Regions from separate parts of the Paenibacillus germinis genome, predicted to be linked through region 1. Evidence: a T-box and tRNA genes for the amino acid it is inferred to sense, from the RefSeq annotation. Region 1 holds a T-box; the other holds one or more tRNA genes.
What was found. The T-box of region 1 lies ahead of ileS (isoleucine--tRNA ligase). A T-box ahead of a tRNA ligase gene usually reads a tRNA of that ligase, here a tRNA-Ile.
Positions count from the first base shown of each region.

Region 2: it has a tRNA-Ile gene. The T-box ahead of ileS (isoleucine--tRNA ligase) is inferred to sense a tRNA for this amino acid. The anticodon was not compared.

Region 1 is NZ_WHOC01000124.1:29,877-36,840, reverse strand. It holds gene GC102_RS23315 (aspartate ammonia-lyase) at 1-300, shown strand, start outside; gene GC102_RS23310 (glyoxalase superfamily protein) at 437-826, opposite strand; gene GC102_RS23305 (DUF1361 domain-containing protein) at 823-1,530, opposite strand; gene rocF (arginase) at 1,683-2,600, opposite strand; T-box leader at 2,948-3,206, shown strand; gene ileS (isoleucine--tRNA ligase) at 3,287-6,367, shown strand; gene GC102_RS23290 (aminopeptidase) at 6,432-6,964, opposite strand, start outside.
Region 2 is NZ_WHOC01000019.1:491,934-497,912, forward strand. It holds gene xylB (xylulokinase) at 165-1,691, opposite strand; tRNA gene GC102_RS04715 (tRNA-Ile) at 1,953-2,026, opposite strand; tRNA gene GC102_RS04720 (tRNA-Met) at 2,038-2,114, opposite strand; gene GC102_RS04725 (hypothetical protein) at 2,206-2,370, opposite strand; gene GC102_RS04730 (hypothetical protein) at 2,532-4,283, opposite strand; gene GC102_RS04735 (efflux RND transporter periplasmic adaptor subunit) at 4,308-5,564, opposite strand; gene GC102_RS04740 (efflux RND transporter permease subunit) at 5,594-5,979, opposite strand, start outside.

The sequences.
Region 1 (6,964 bases):
CTGCGGAACGCGGCTGACGTGTTCGAGCGCTTTGCGATTGAGGGCTTGGAAGCCGACCGCGAGCGCTGTGCGACTTATGTCGAGCAAAGCTTCGGCATCGTCACAGCCTTGAACCCGCATCTCGGCTACGAAGTCGCCGCGCAACTAGTGAAAGAAGCTGTGCGCACTGGCATGACGCTCAAAGAGCTGATCCTAGAGCGTGGGCTGCTTACAACTGAGGAGATTGAAGAAATCCTCAATCCGATTCAGATGACCACGCCGGGCATCGCTGGCGAGAGATTGCTGCAACCTGCCGACTAGGGCTGCTGGGTGAAGAAGCTTTGCAGTCTACGACAGCTGGCTAAAGCCTGCTCATAAAACGAACGCCCCCGACCCATCGGTAGATGAGTTGGGGGCGTTTTTAGCATCATTTTTCTGGATTGCTGCTTGCGACGTCTTAATCCACATGGTCGTTCAACGATTCATAAAAGGTAAGCTTATTTCCGAATGGATCTGTGACGCAAACTTCTCTGGTATGCCATGGGCTCATTTCTAAGCCAGGACGAGAATAGGTATATTTTTTATTTTTCAAATTAGAATGAAAAGCTTCTATATCCACGATTTCTATTCGAACCGCTGCACCCGGGCTGCAATCCCCATAATGCTCAGAAAGGTGCAATTTACATTCGCCTAAACTAACCTCCATGTAAAGCGGCATCTCACTCTCAAAACGATGCTCCCAACCTAACGAAAAACCCAAGTAATCGATGTAGAATTCCTTTGCCTTCCTCTCGTCGAACATTCTAAAAATGGGCGTCACACCTTTAATAGTTGTTATAACAATCATCTCCTTGTTTTTTCGTTTGTGTACGCACTTGAATTTCTTGAGCTGCCTATGCCATTTACGAGTACATAAAAGGTTATGTAAACCGTCATGATAACAAATCCGACTAATAAGCAGAAAACGAAGGCCTCTTGATGCAGAGTTTCTCGCAGGATTTCCAGTATTCCGTTATTGAGTAAAGCATCCCAACTGTTTAAGCGATATTCTCTTCCCAAAAGTATGCCATACCCGGATAGAAGCGCGGTCAATGCGATGATCAGCCATGAAACAAAGTGATTGAATCGCTCTTTCCATATCTTTTGAATGATGTACATGGAGCTGCATCCTAGCAATAGACCGTTCCATGCAAATAAGAAGATGATGAAAAAATCATACCAATATGTAAAGGAGAGCGCTCCTTTTTGTACATAAGAGTCCTTCAAAATCGTTAAATGAATGAAGTCCGTAATGACATACGGAGAGTTTGGCAGGAATAATAACCAAGCTAATCCGACTACGATTAAAATGAATTTTTTCAAGATCATAGATTTACGAGTGTGTATAAAATGGGCTATCACAGCAAGGATATACGGAATCCAAGCGAGGAATAAGTTCCAAAGTAGAAATTCATAATAGGTTTGGTTTTTGAACAAAAAGTAGACCCCAATTGTGGAAAGCGAGAGCAAGATCAGAAAGAGATGCAGGTACCAGTGATTCAAGGTTTTCATTGTAGGCTCCACACTTGGTCTATGTATTTGGCAGTGAGTGATGCCACCCCACCCAAGATTATGTCTATATCTTACATTTATTTACTACCTGTAACAAGCAAATAACCCGTTATCCTCGCAGTTAGCGGGGACTAACGGGTTTTTGTCTCAATCTATAGAATCTGCTTGCCCAACAAGGAGCTAATTAAGCCAACGGCTAATTGGGATGTTTTGTTATTGTCGTCGAGAAGAGGATTCACCTCAACGAATTCGGCTGATGTCACAATGCCTGCTTCATGCAGCATCTCAACAGCTAAGTGAGCTTCGCGGTAATGAAGTCCACCTTTTACAATCGTGCCTGTTCCAGGTGCTTCAATCGGATCCAATGAATCGACGTCAAAACTAAGATGCACGCCGTCTGTTTTACTGCTTATATAGTCAATGGCATCTTGCATAATGGAAGCCATTCCTTTGCGATCTATATCATACATGGTATAGCATTTGATTCCCAATGAGCGAATGAGTTTCTTCTCGCCCTCGTCGAGAGATCTTGCTGCAATCAGGACGATATTCTCCGCTTTCACTTTATCATGACTGCCCATAATGCTGGTCAATAAGGGATGCCCCATCCCTAGACTGACGGCCAATGACATCCCATGAATATTACCGGATGGACTTGTATCGGCTGAGTTTAGGTCGGAATGAGCATCGATCCAAATGACACCCAAGTTTTGATAATGGCCGGATAATCCAGCTAAAGTCCCGATAGCTATACTATGATCGCCGCCAATGACGAGAGGAAAGCGTCCTTGTTCCACGACCTGAGAGACTTGCTTAGCCAGAAGTGTATTTACCTCGAGAACCTCTGCCAAATACTTAAGGTTGGTTTGATCAACTTCAGCTGCCAAGGGAGTCGCTTTATCATCCGGAAGACGGATATCAGCGATATGATCGATTGTAATATCCATTTGCTGTAGACCTCGAATTAACCCTGCTTGTAAAATGGCTTTCGGTCCTTTGCTGGCTCCGCGTCGACCTGCTCCAAGATCAAATGGCACAGTAATCGCAGCAATAGTCGGTTTGGTACTCATACGATCAGCTCCTCTGGTCTGGACTTTGATACAAGAAACTCGTTGCGAATCTTTAAGAGGCATCCTTTAATCGCTTTCATTGGAGTGAACGCTTCGAATAAAGCTCGTTTGTAATTAGGTTATCATAACCTAGCTCATAATTGGAGATTTTAATTTGGTTCTTGTGGCAATTGCTGCCGCCTGTTAGGACGCATCATTTCGTGATCTTCATGCTCCAGTATATGACAATGGTACTACGCTCGGTGAAGGATCTGAAACTAGCTATAATGGATGTTACATAACAAAAGTGAACTTGACATTCAATGAAGTTGATGTGAAAATGAATTAACTGATTGTTTTTAATTCATGTAAATTCATTGACGAGAACGAGTACGCTAATCCCCTTGATTTCCAGAGAGTTGGCCTAGAGCTGAAAGCCAACATTCAAGACTTAGCCGAAAATCCCCTCTGAGAAGGAAAGCTGAAGGAATTTTAGTAAGCTGACCCGGGATCCCGCCGTTACAAGGGCCGCGTATGATAGTACGTAGAACGAGAGCTATAATGATCATATCCTTATGATCGTTATGGAACTAGGGTGGTATCGCGAGATGTAATCTCGTCCCTTACGGGACGGGATTTTTTTGTTTTTTTACAACAAATTTTCACGATAAGCCCCAATCATTTTATTAGAGGAGTGTGAGTTACACATGAGAAAAATTGATGTGAAAGAAAAAGCGAGAATCCGCGAACTGCGCATTTTAGAGCAATGGAGATTGAATGGTACGTTCCGCAAGTCGATTGAAAACCGCAAAGGTAAAGCGAACTTCGTCTTTTACGAAGGACCGCCGACGGCAAACGGATCACCCCATATCGGACACGTGCTTGGTCGTGTTGTGAAAGATTTTATCTGCCGCTATAAAACCATGTCTGGGTACCAAGTCATCCGCAAAGCTGGTTGGGACACGCATGGATTGCCCGTCGAGCTTGGCGTGCAGAAGCAGCTTGGTATCTCGGGAAAACAAGAGATTGAAAAATACGGCGTAGCCGAATTTGTTGAGAAATGCAAAAGCAGCGTATTTGAATATGAAAAGCAATGGCGTGAACTGACGGAAGCTATCGCCTACTGGACGGATATGGATAACCCCTATGTTACGCTCAATAACGGTTATATCGAGAGTGTTTGGCATATTTTATCCAATATCCATAACAAAGGACTATTATACAAGGGGCACCGTGTAAGCCCTTATTGTCCCGACTGCCAAACAACACTCAGTTCTCACGAGGTTGCGCAAGGCTATGAAGACGTGAAAGATTTAAGTGCCACTGTGAAATTCAAGAGTAAAAACGCGAGCGAAATCTTTCTGGCTTGGACGACGACCCCATGGACTCTACCTGCGAATGTAGCGTTGGCAGTAAATAAAGACATAGATTATGTCAAAGTGAAACAAAAAGGCGAAGTTTATATCGTTGCGAAAAATCTCGCGGAAAAAGTATTCAAACAAGACTACGAAGTTTTATCTGTGCATAAAGGATTGGAATTCGTCGGCACCGCCTACGAGCCTCCTTTCGGCTATATTAGCCCAACCAAAGGACATATCGTCGTAGATGCTGACTATGTCATGGATACGAGTGGTACGGGTATCGTCCATATTGCTCCTGCGCATGGTGAAGATGATTACCGAACTGCTCGCCGACACGAACTGGATTTTGTGAATGTAGTGAACTTGGCAGGACGTTACAATGATCAGATCACAGACTTCGCTGGACGCTTCGTCAAAGATTGTGACGTCGATATCGTGAAACACTTGTCTGAACGCAGCCTGCTATTTTCCAAAGAGCGCTATGAGCATAGTTACCCTTTCTGCTGGCGCTGTAAATCCCCGCTGCTCTATTATGCGATGGAGAGCTGGTTTATCAAAACGACCGCAATTAAAGAGCAATTGATTGAGAACAACAGTAAAGTCGACTGGTATCCCTCCCACATCCGCGAAGGGCGCTTCGGTAAGTTCCTTGAAGAGCTTGTCGATTGGAACATCAGCCGTAATCGTTATTGGGGTACCCCGCTGAACGTTTGGTTATGTGGGGATTGCGGAACGGAATATGCACCGGGAAGCCACAAAGATTTGCGGGAAAAATCAATAACGCCAATTGACGAAAGCTTGGAGCTGCATAAGCCTTACATCGATGAAGTGAAACTGCGCTGCTCTTGTGGAGGCATCATGGAAAGAACCCCTGAGGTGATCGACGTCTGGTTCGATAGCGGTTCTATGCCTTTTGCGCAGTATCATCATCCATTCGGGGATGAGACGTTGTTCAATGAGCAGTATCCCGCGGATATGATCTGCGAAGGGATTGACCAAACAAGGGGCTGGTTCTTCAGTCTACTTGCTGTTTCAACGTTGTATAACGGCAAATCGCCTTACAAAGCCGTTCTTTCTACCGGACATGTATTGGATGAGAACGGACAAAAAATGTCTAAAAGCAAAGGAAACGGCATCGATCCATGGGAAATCATAGATGAATTTGGTACGGATGCGTTTCGATGGGCCCTGCTGTCAGACAGCGCACCTTGGAACAGCAAGCGCTTCTCTAAGCAAATTGTTGCCGAAGCGAAATCCAAAGTGGTCGATACGATCAATAACACACACGCTTTTTATGCGTTATATGCAACGATTGACCAATATAAGCACGAGGATCATCCGGCTCACAAGCATACGAACGAATTGGATCGCTGGATATTATCAAGACTAAACAGCACACTGCAAAATGTAGGTAAGGGCTTGGAGATTAACGACTTCTTAAACCCAGCGAAGCAAATCGAAAGTTTTGTCGACGAGTTGAGTAACTGGTACATCCGTCGCTCTCGCGACCGTTTCTGGGGCAGTGAAATGACCGTTGATAAAGTCTCAGCGTATCAGACACTGCGTGAAGTGCTGCTGACACTCTCGCGGATGATAGCGCCGTATGCGCCGCTCATTGCCGAGGACATTTACGGTAACCTCGGAGGAGAAGGCAGCGTTCATCTGGCTGATTATCCAAGTGTGATTCATTCAGCCATCGACTTAACGCTCGAGAGTGACATGGAAACCGCACGGCAGATCGTTGAGTTGGCTCGAAATATTCGGAATGATACAGGTATCAAGACACGCCAGCCTCTCTCCGAGTTGATCGTTTCGCTCGATAGCAATTTCGACCTAAGTCGTTTTGAGGAAATCATTAAAGACGAAATAAACATTAAAGGAATCCGTGTAGAACAAAGTGACAGCGGCTTTGTTGACTTCAAAATGAAGCTGAATCTTAAGGTGGCCGGGAAAAAGTATGGCAAATTCGTTGGCCCTCTGCAAAACCACTTTAAACAATTGTCTACTTCAGATACCAAGCAAGCGGTCGATAGTGGTTTTCTTGAAGTAACGATCGACGGAGAGGAACTTCATATCACACTCGATGAGATGCTTGTGGAAAAACAAGCCAAAGAAGGGTTTGCTTCTGCTTCCAGTAACCAGATCACGGTAGCTTTAAACACATCAATAACGGAAGAATTGGAGCAGGAGGGTCTTGTACGAGAAATCATACGTGCAATTCAGGATTATCGTAAAAAGCTGGAGCTGCCTATTGATAAACGAGTCGATCTTGTTCTCGATGTCAATTCGACGTTGAAAGAAGCGTTGGAGCGTTTTGATCATGTTCTGCAAGAGAATGTACTGCTTTCCAGTGTAAGATTCGCTAAGGAAGAAAAAATGGAATCCATCTTGATTGGGGACAACAATTTACGCCTGCTTATAGAATAACTGAAAAAAGGGTAGCACTTAGAGACATGGTTATCATGACTCTCAGTACTACCCTTATTAATTTCTAGAATGCCCAATTCCCCTTGCGGAAAATGGGTTCAATCGTGCCGTCTGCATGTTCGCCGTCAATATCCATTTCGGCAGAGCCGATCATAAAGTCCACGTGAATCAGACTGTTGTTAAGGCCGGCGCTTTCTTGCTCCTCCTTGGACATCGAAGTTCCGCCCTCAATACATGTGGGAAAGGCTCTTCCGAGTGCCAAGTGATTTGAGGCGTTCTCATCATACAAGGTATTAAAGAAGATTAGGTTGGAGTTCGAAATTGGTGATTCGTGCGGCACAAGTGCGATTTCACCCAGATAATGTGCTCCTTCATCCATTTCGATCATGGCTTTTAGAGACTCGAAGCCTTGTTCAGCCGTGTAGTCAACAACACGTCCATTATCGAAGGTGATGGAGAAATTGTTGATCAAATTACCTTGATAACTCAACGGTTTCGTGCTGCGCACTGTGCCATGAGTACCCATTCGATGAGGAGAAATAAAGACTTCCTCTGTCGGGATATTCGGGTTGAAATCGAAGCCTCCCGTCTCATTGG
Region 2 (5,979 bases), on a different contig from region 1:
TACTTTCTTTTCTTACTGTTGGCAACCTTGTATAAGATCTCTCTCCGGAGTGACTTTTATCCCCACTAAAAACAAAAAAACCTGATTTCTCAGGTTTCCATCGATGACTGATTCAGGTTGTTTCGTGCCTTATAACTTCTATTAGAAAGAACCTAATTTCTGCACTATTGGCTTGAATGAGTAGTAATAGTATTGGTTAAACCATTCATTCTTTTGAACAATTCCTTATTGCATTGATATAACTCTCTAAAGATAGCGTAATGCTCTTCATAGACGGATCTATTCTTCAAAATAGGCGTAATCGGTCTCTCGGCTTGCTTCACTACGATCTCACACGCTTCCTCTATAGATGCATATACGCCTGCCCCTACTCCTGCCATCATGGCCGCACCAATGCAGGCCTGCTCTTTCATAGTGGATGGATATAATTCACAATTCAGCACATCTGCAAGTATCTGCAGCCATACGGCACTTTTAGCTCCACCACCAGCCATCACGATTCGGTCGACTCTCACACCCAATGCCACCAATACCTCCAATCCATCGCGCAGCCCAAAAGCCACTCCCTCCATGACAGCCCGAACCAAATGGGCATCATTGTGCTTCAGCGTTAAACCGAACATGGCGCCTCTGGCAAAAGGGTCCATATGCGGAGTTCGCTCCCCAGTCAAGTAGGGTAGGAAAATAAGCCCTTCTGAGCCTGGGGGAACCTGAGCAGCACTTTCATCGAGTGACCTGCTGTCCTTATTTTGGAGAATGTTCTTTGTTAGCCATCTATGTGATAGGCCAGCACTCAGCATCGCCGCCATCATATACCATTTGCCCGGTGCTGCGTGGGTGAAGGTATGCGTTCGCAGCAAGGAATCATAGGTAGGCGTATCCACAGGGACAAACCATTGTCCTCCTGTGCCCAGCGTGCACGAAGCCTGCCCCTGATGTAATATCCCATTGCCAATAGCCTGCATGGGCTGATCTGCGCCGCCAAAGACAACAACAGTACCTGCAGGAATGGCACAATCGATTGCCGCCTCAGTTGTCAGTATTCCTGCAACCTCCCAAGGCTCACGAACGGTTGGCAGCAGTTCCGGATCAATTCCGAGTTGTCCCAACAGTTCACTGGACCAACACTTATTGGCTACATCATAAGCTAATGTGCCTGAGGCATCCGTTGACTCGGTTCCTACTTCGCCGGTTAGCCTGTACCTAATATAATCCTTCGGCAGCATGACTTTCCAAATCTTCGCATAGGTATCCGGCTCATTCTGCTTTAACCACAACAGCGATAAAAGCAGAAAGCCGGTCGCAGCCCGGTTCTGTACTAGCTTGCCAAGCTGCTCGATAGAATACATCGCCTCAAGCTGTTCCTTCTGTTCAATTGAACGCTGATCGCACCAAATAATCGCAGGCCGAAGCACCTGTCCGTCCATTCCGATTGCAACAAGCCCATGCATCTGTCCAGATAAGCCAATAGCGTAACGGTCACTGCAGCCTGCTCCTGCTAGCCTGACAGATTCAGATAAGGTTTTTCGTACCGCCTCCCACCAATGTTGAGGCTCTTGCTCCGCATAGCCGACTAAAGGCGAATGAATGTCATAGCTTTGCTGAGATAAGCCTACCATCCTTCCCGCGGGGTCCATTGCAGCCGTCTTCACGCTGGAAGTCCCTAGATCTATTCCGAGTAGTATTGTCATTCTACATCCCATCCATTTCTTAAGAGTTCAGCGTGTTTTTGCTGTCCAGCATGCTCATATTCTATCTGTGCCAGTACCGTGCTTGAACAATTCTTCGACATTTGAGGTCACTGTCCCTTTAGGAAAATTAGACTGGCCTGTAATAGTACATGCTAAAATGTAAAAAAGCCCCTCGATTTCATCGTGAAGAGATGAAATCGAGAAGCTTATTTGAGGGGATAAAATAATAAAAACCCTTATATACCAAGGGTTTCCGTACTATGGGCCCAGAGGGACTCGAACCCCCGACCAATCGGTTATGAGCCGACCGCTCTAACCAACTGAGCTATAGGCCCAAAGTAAAATTTGGTTGCGGGGGCAGGATTTGAACCTGCGGCCTTCGGGTTATGAGCCCGACGAGCTACCGGGCTGCTCCACCCCGCGTCATTAGCTGCCGCTCAACAGCGACAAAAATAAATATACACTAAATGCGCGGTCTAAGTCAAGCGTTAATTTCTAGGGCATTTCGTTTGAATTACGTGTTATAACGAACGCCAAATCGTCCTTTTTTGGACTTAAAAACTTCCACTTCTTGTGGGCATTCATAGCCGTAAATCCACCAGTCTTCTTCCATTCTTTTCGCCAGGCAGCCCGCTTGAAACTTGGAATCGTATAATTTGGCCCAATATATCCAGTTCATTGTATTCACTCCGTTATGTTCATTTCGTTAATCCTATCTTATCCAATAAAAGGCCCCCTTATGAGCACCCCTCCACTTAGCAATGTGTTACTCCTCAAAATAAAGCAAAAAACTACTTGGAGATGCTCTAGAGCATAGGTCCAAGTAGTTCATTGAATTAACTATTGTTTGAAAGTAGTCAACAACCGTTTAACGGATTCACCATATTCGTTCGTGAATGTCTCAAATACCTTGACTTGAATTGGGAAGTCTAGTTGGTTGGATTTCGCATTTAGGTTAATTGTGTTTGTTCCATTGTATAAACGTCCTTCGCCTGACAAGGCTTCAACTGATTTCCCAACAGGATTTCCTACATTATCGAATAATTCGAATGAGAGCTTACTGTTAAACTTATCTACTGTTACTTGCTTATCCGGCTTAATGTCCAGATCCAGCTTCAGCTTATAATCATAAGTCATATTACCTTGGAAAATAGCTGAAATTGTCCAATCTTTAATCGTAATACCATATGGGTACACATCCAGCGTTTTGCTCGTTGGATCATTCTTCTGAACAGGTACTTTCGCCGTCGCAAGCAGTGATTTATAAGTCGTATCGCCACTAACTTGTTGGCTGTATAGGTTCATTTTCAGGCCTTCACCCTTTTCAGATGCTGGAAGTGCATACGAATAACTAACCACATACGAGGCATTAGGAACAACACTTAGTGCTGTAGCTTCCTGTCTTCTTCCTCCATACGCATAACCATCTTTACTAACAAGCTCCGTTTGGATCGCCGGAATTGGAATTGGACGGTCACTGTTGTTCGTCAGTTTAAACTTCGCGACAGCCGTATTAAAGCCATCGTCTTCATTACTTGTTACATGTAATTCAACCAGCGAAACATCGACATTGGAAGGAACGAATTTGTTCGTAGAATCCAGTTTAACTGGTGTGCCTAAGGTATATTCTGGGGCTGGGATGACTCCCTGCGTCGCAGCTCCTATAGGAAGAAGTATATTGACACGTCCTACCCGGTAAGTGTCTTCGTGGAACTTACCATCACCCGTCGCAGTGGCAAAACTCTCTGGTGTCACTACATTCAAGCTAGTAAATTCCGTATCCAGATCAGTTGGAATGACAATATGGATATATTTTTTCTCACCTGGATCTAGCATGACGGAAGCTTCGGCGCGACTGCCGGAATAAACGTTATTTTCTGTTTTCCCATCAATCCCAAAGTTAGGTACGGTTTGACGTTCTTTGGTCGGATTTACAACTTGAATTTGCACAACTGTGGAAACGCCTTTGGCTGTAATTTCCTTATGAATGTCCACAGGTATGAATCCAAGGGATGAGCGCAATATAGGTAACGTAAAAGCTTCTCCCCATTTAAGAATAGCGGTTGGTTTCGTTATCGTGCTGTCACTGCCATTCCATACGATGCCAGAGTCAACTGCTACGGTAAGCAGTGTTGTTTCTTCTTTTGGATACACTTCAAGATCCACATCTACGAAGCTGAGGTCGGAAAGAGCAACATCGTCACTCCGTTCAACCGTCGTCAAATAGCTGAGCTCCTGCTGGCTCTTGGGTTGTATGGATTTAGGGTTTTTGGCACTTGGTTGCAGCGTATATTCGGTACCATCAGCCATCCGAACCCGCAGTTCAAAGTCAGGTACACGAGAGATTTTACCACTCGTATTTCTAATTCGAATGACGGCACCCAATTTCGTTGAATCCGACTCGTGCTCATTGAGCATGCTTTTAATTTCGACCTCAATTTTATCCTTCAGTGTATAGCTTATACTTGTATTTGCTGCAGCTGCTGCTGTCAAGTTCAGACCATCCGCAGCCCATGCAGGGAAAGATGCTGTAGTTAAAAGTGCTGCTGATAGAACAATGGTAGCTAGTGATCTCTTCATCGTCTTATTCACTTATTTCTCCTCCTCAAGCTTTTGTTAATTACCGACTTTTATTTTATCTTGATCTTTTAGTTGATGTTGACCGGATATAACAAGAATTTCGTCTTCTTTTACGCCAGAAATAACTTCCTGATTGGTCTCATTCAATCGACCAAGTTCAACTTTACGCTTCTGAACCGTTTCACCATTCACAACAAAGACAAAATTATTACTGCCTTCGCGAACGATGCTAAGACTTGGAACGACAGGTACATTTTGTTCATCATCTTTGGTAAGTTCTACTTGTGCCTTGGAGCCTGGTTTCAGCTTGCCATCCGGATTCGGAACCTCCAATTCCAGATCATAAGCTTTGGATTGTCCGTTAATCACATCCGATAAGTAAATCACTTTGGCTCCGGCCTTCGTCGTTACCCCTGGTATGTAGAAAGTCAATTCGCTCTTGCCTCTAACAAGGTTAGCCGATGCTTCGGTAAGCTGGGATTTGATTTTGACCGGATTCGTCTGTTGAACTTCCCCTACACGGCCGCCTGGCGCTAACGTTTGACCGACAGTCACATTGAGATCGGTCAACACGCCGGAAGCTGGTGCTTTTACTTCAAGATTGCTAAGAGTCCTCTCAATATTCCGTGCACTTACTTGCGCCGATTCTAAACTAGTCTCTACTTGTGCGAGCGAATTCGTCTCTTGCAATGTTTTCAGTGATCTACGTGCGCTTGCTAAATCTTTCTTTCTATTAATAAGCGCCGTTTCCGCCTGCTCTAATTGAGATTTCGTTGCTGTCCCAAGATCATATTCATTGCGCACCGTGTTGTAGGCTTTCTCTAGATCACTAACAGCAGTCTCCAACTTAGAAACGCCATCCTTGGCATCTTCAATCCCGTTGGAAGTCTTCTGTTTAGCCTCTGTAAGTCCTGCTTGCGCCCCTTTAATATTAACAGAATTCAAATCCTTCTGTATAAGAACATCCGTTGGATCCAGGCGGAAAAGCACTTCGCCCTTCTCTACGATATCTCCGCGTTTCTTCACGATTTCAATGACTTCGCCACCAGACTTCGCGACGATATCTAATTGAACGGATGATACGACGTCTCCGACTTGTTCAACAGGCTCACCAATCTTTTGCTTAGCAATTTTGGCCGTTTTCACTACCTTGACCCCTTGTTCGGCTGCAGCAGTTGTTGCTGCCGGGCTTGCTGCTGGTGATGCGGAACATCCTACGGCTATCGCCGCGCTGAGCGCGACGACACCGAATAATTTGGTACTCTGTTTAATCATAAACAACTGACGTTTCATATTCATTTTCTCCTTTTCCCCTGTTTAGCTTATTGGTGGGCAGATCCTGCTTGCTCGGATTGGATGGAATTCGATTTTCCTTTTCTCTTGAAGAGGCGACCTTCTCTTTTCTTAAATAAGATCTCATATATGATAGGCACGATTACGAGTGTTAGCAGAGTTGAAGTCGTAAGACCGCCAATAACTACAACAGCTAAACCTTTGGAAATGATCGTTCCTTTGGATAATCCAAGTCCTAAAGGCATCAGTGCAAGGATAGTAGCACCTGCCGTCATGATAATAGGTCTTAACCGCGTAATTCCAGCTTCAATAAGTGCGTCACGAATCGAATAATCTTGCTCTCTTAGCTGCTGTACGCGGTCTACGAGTACAATTGCGTTTGTTACAACGATACCGATCAGCATTAGGAAGCCGA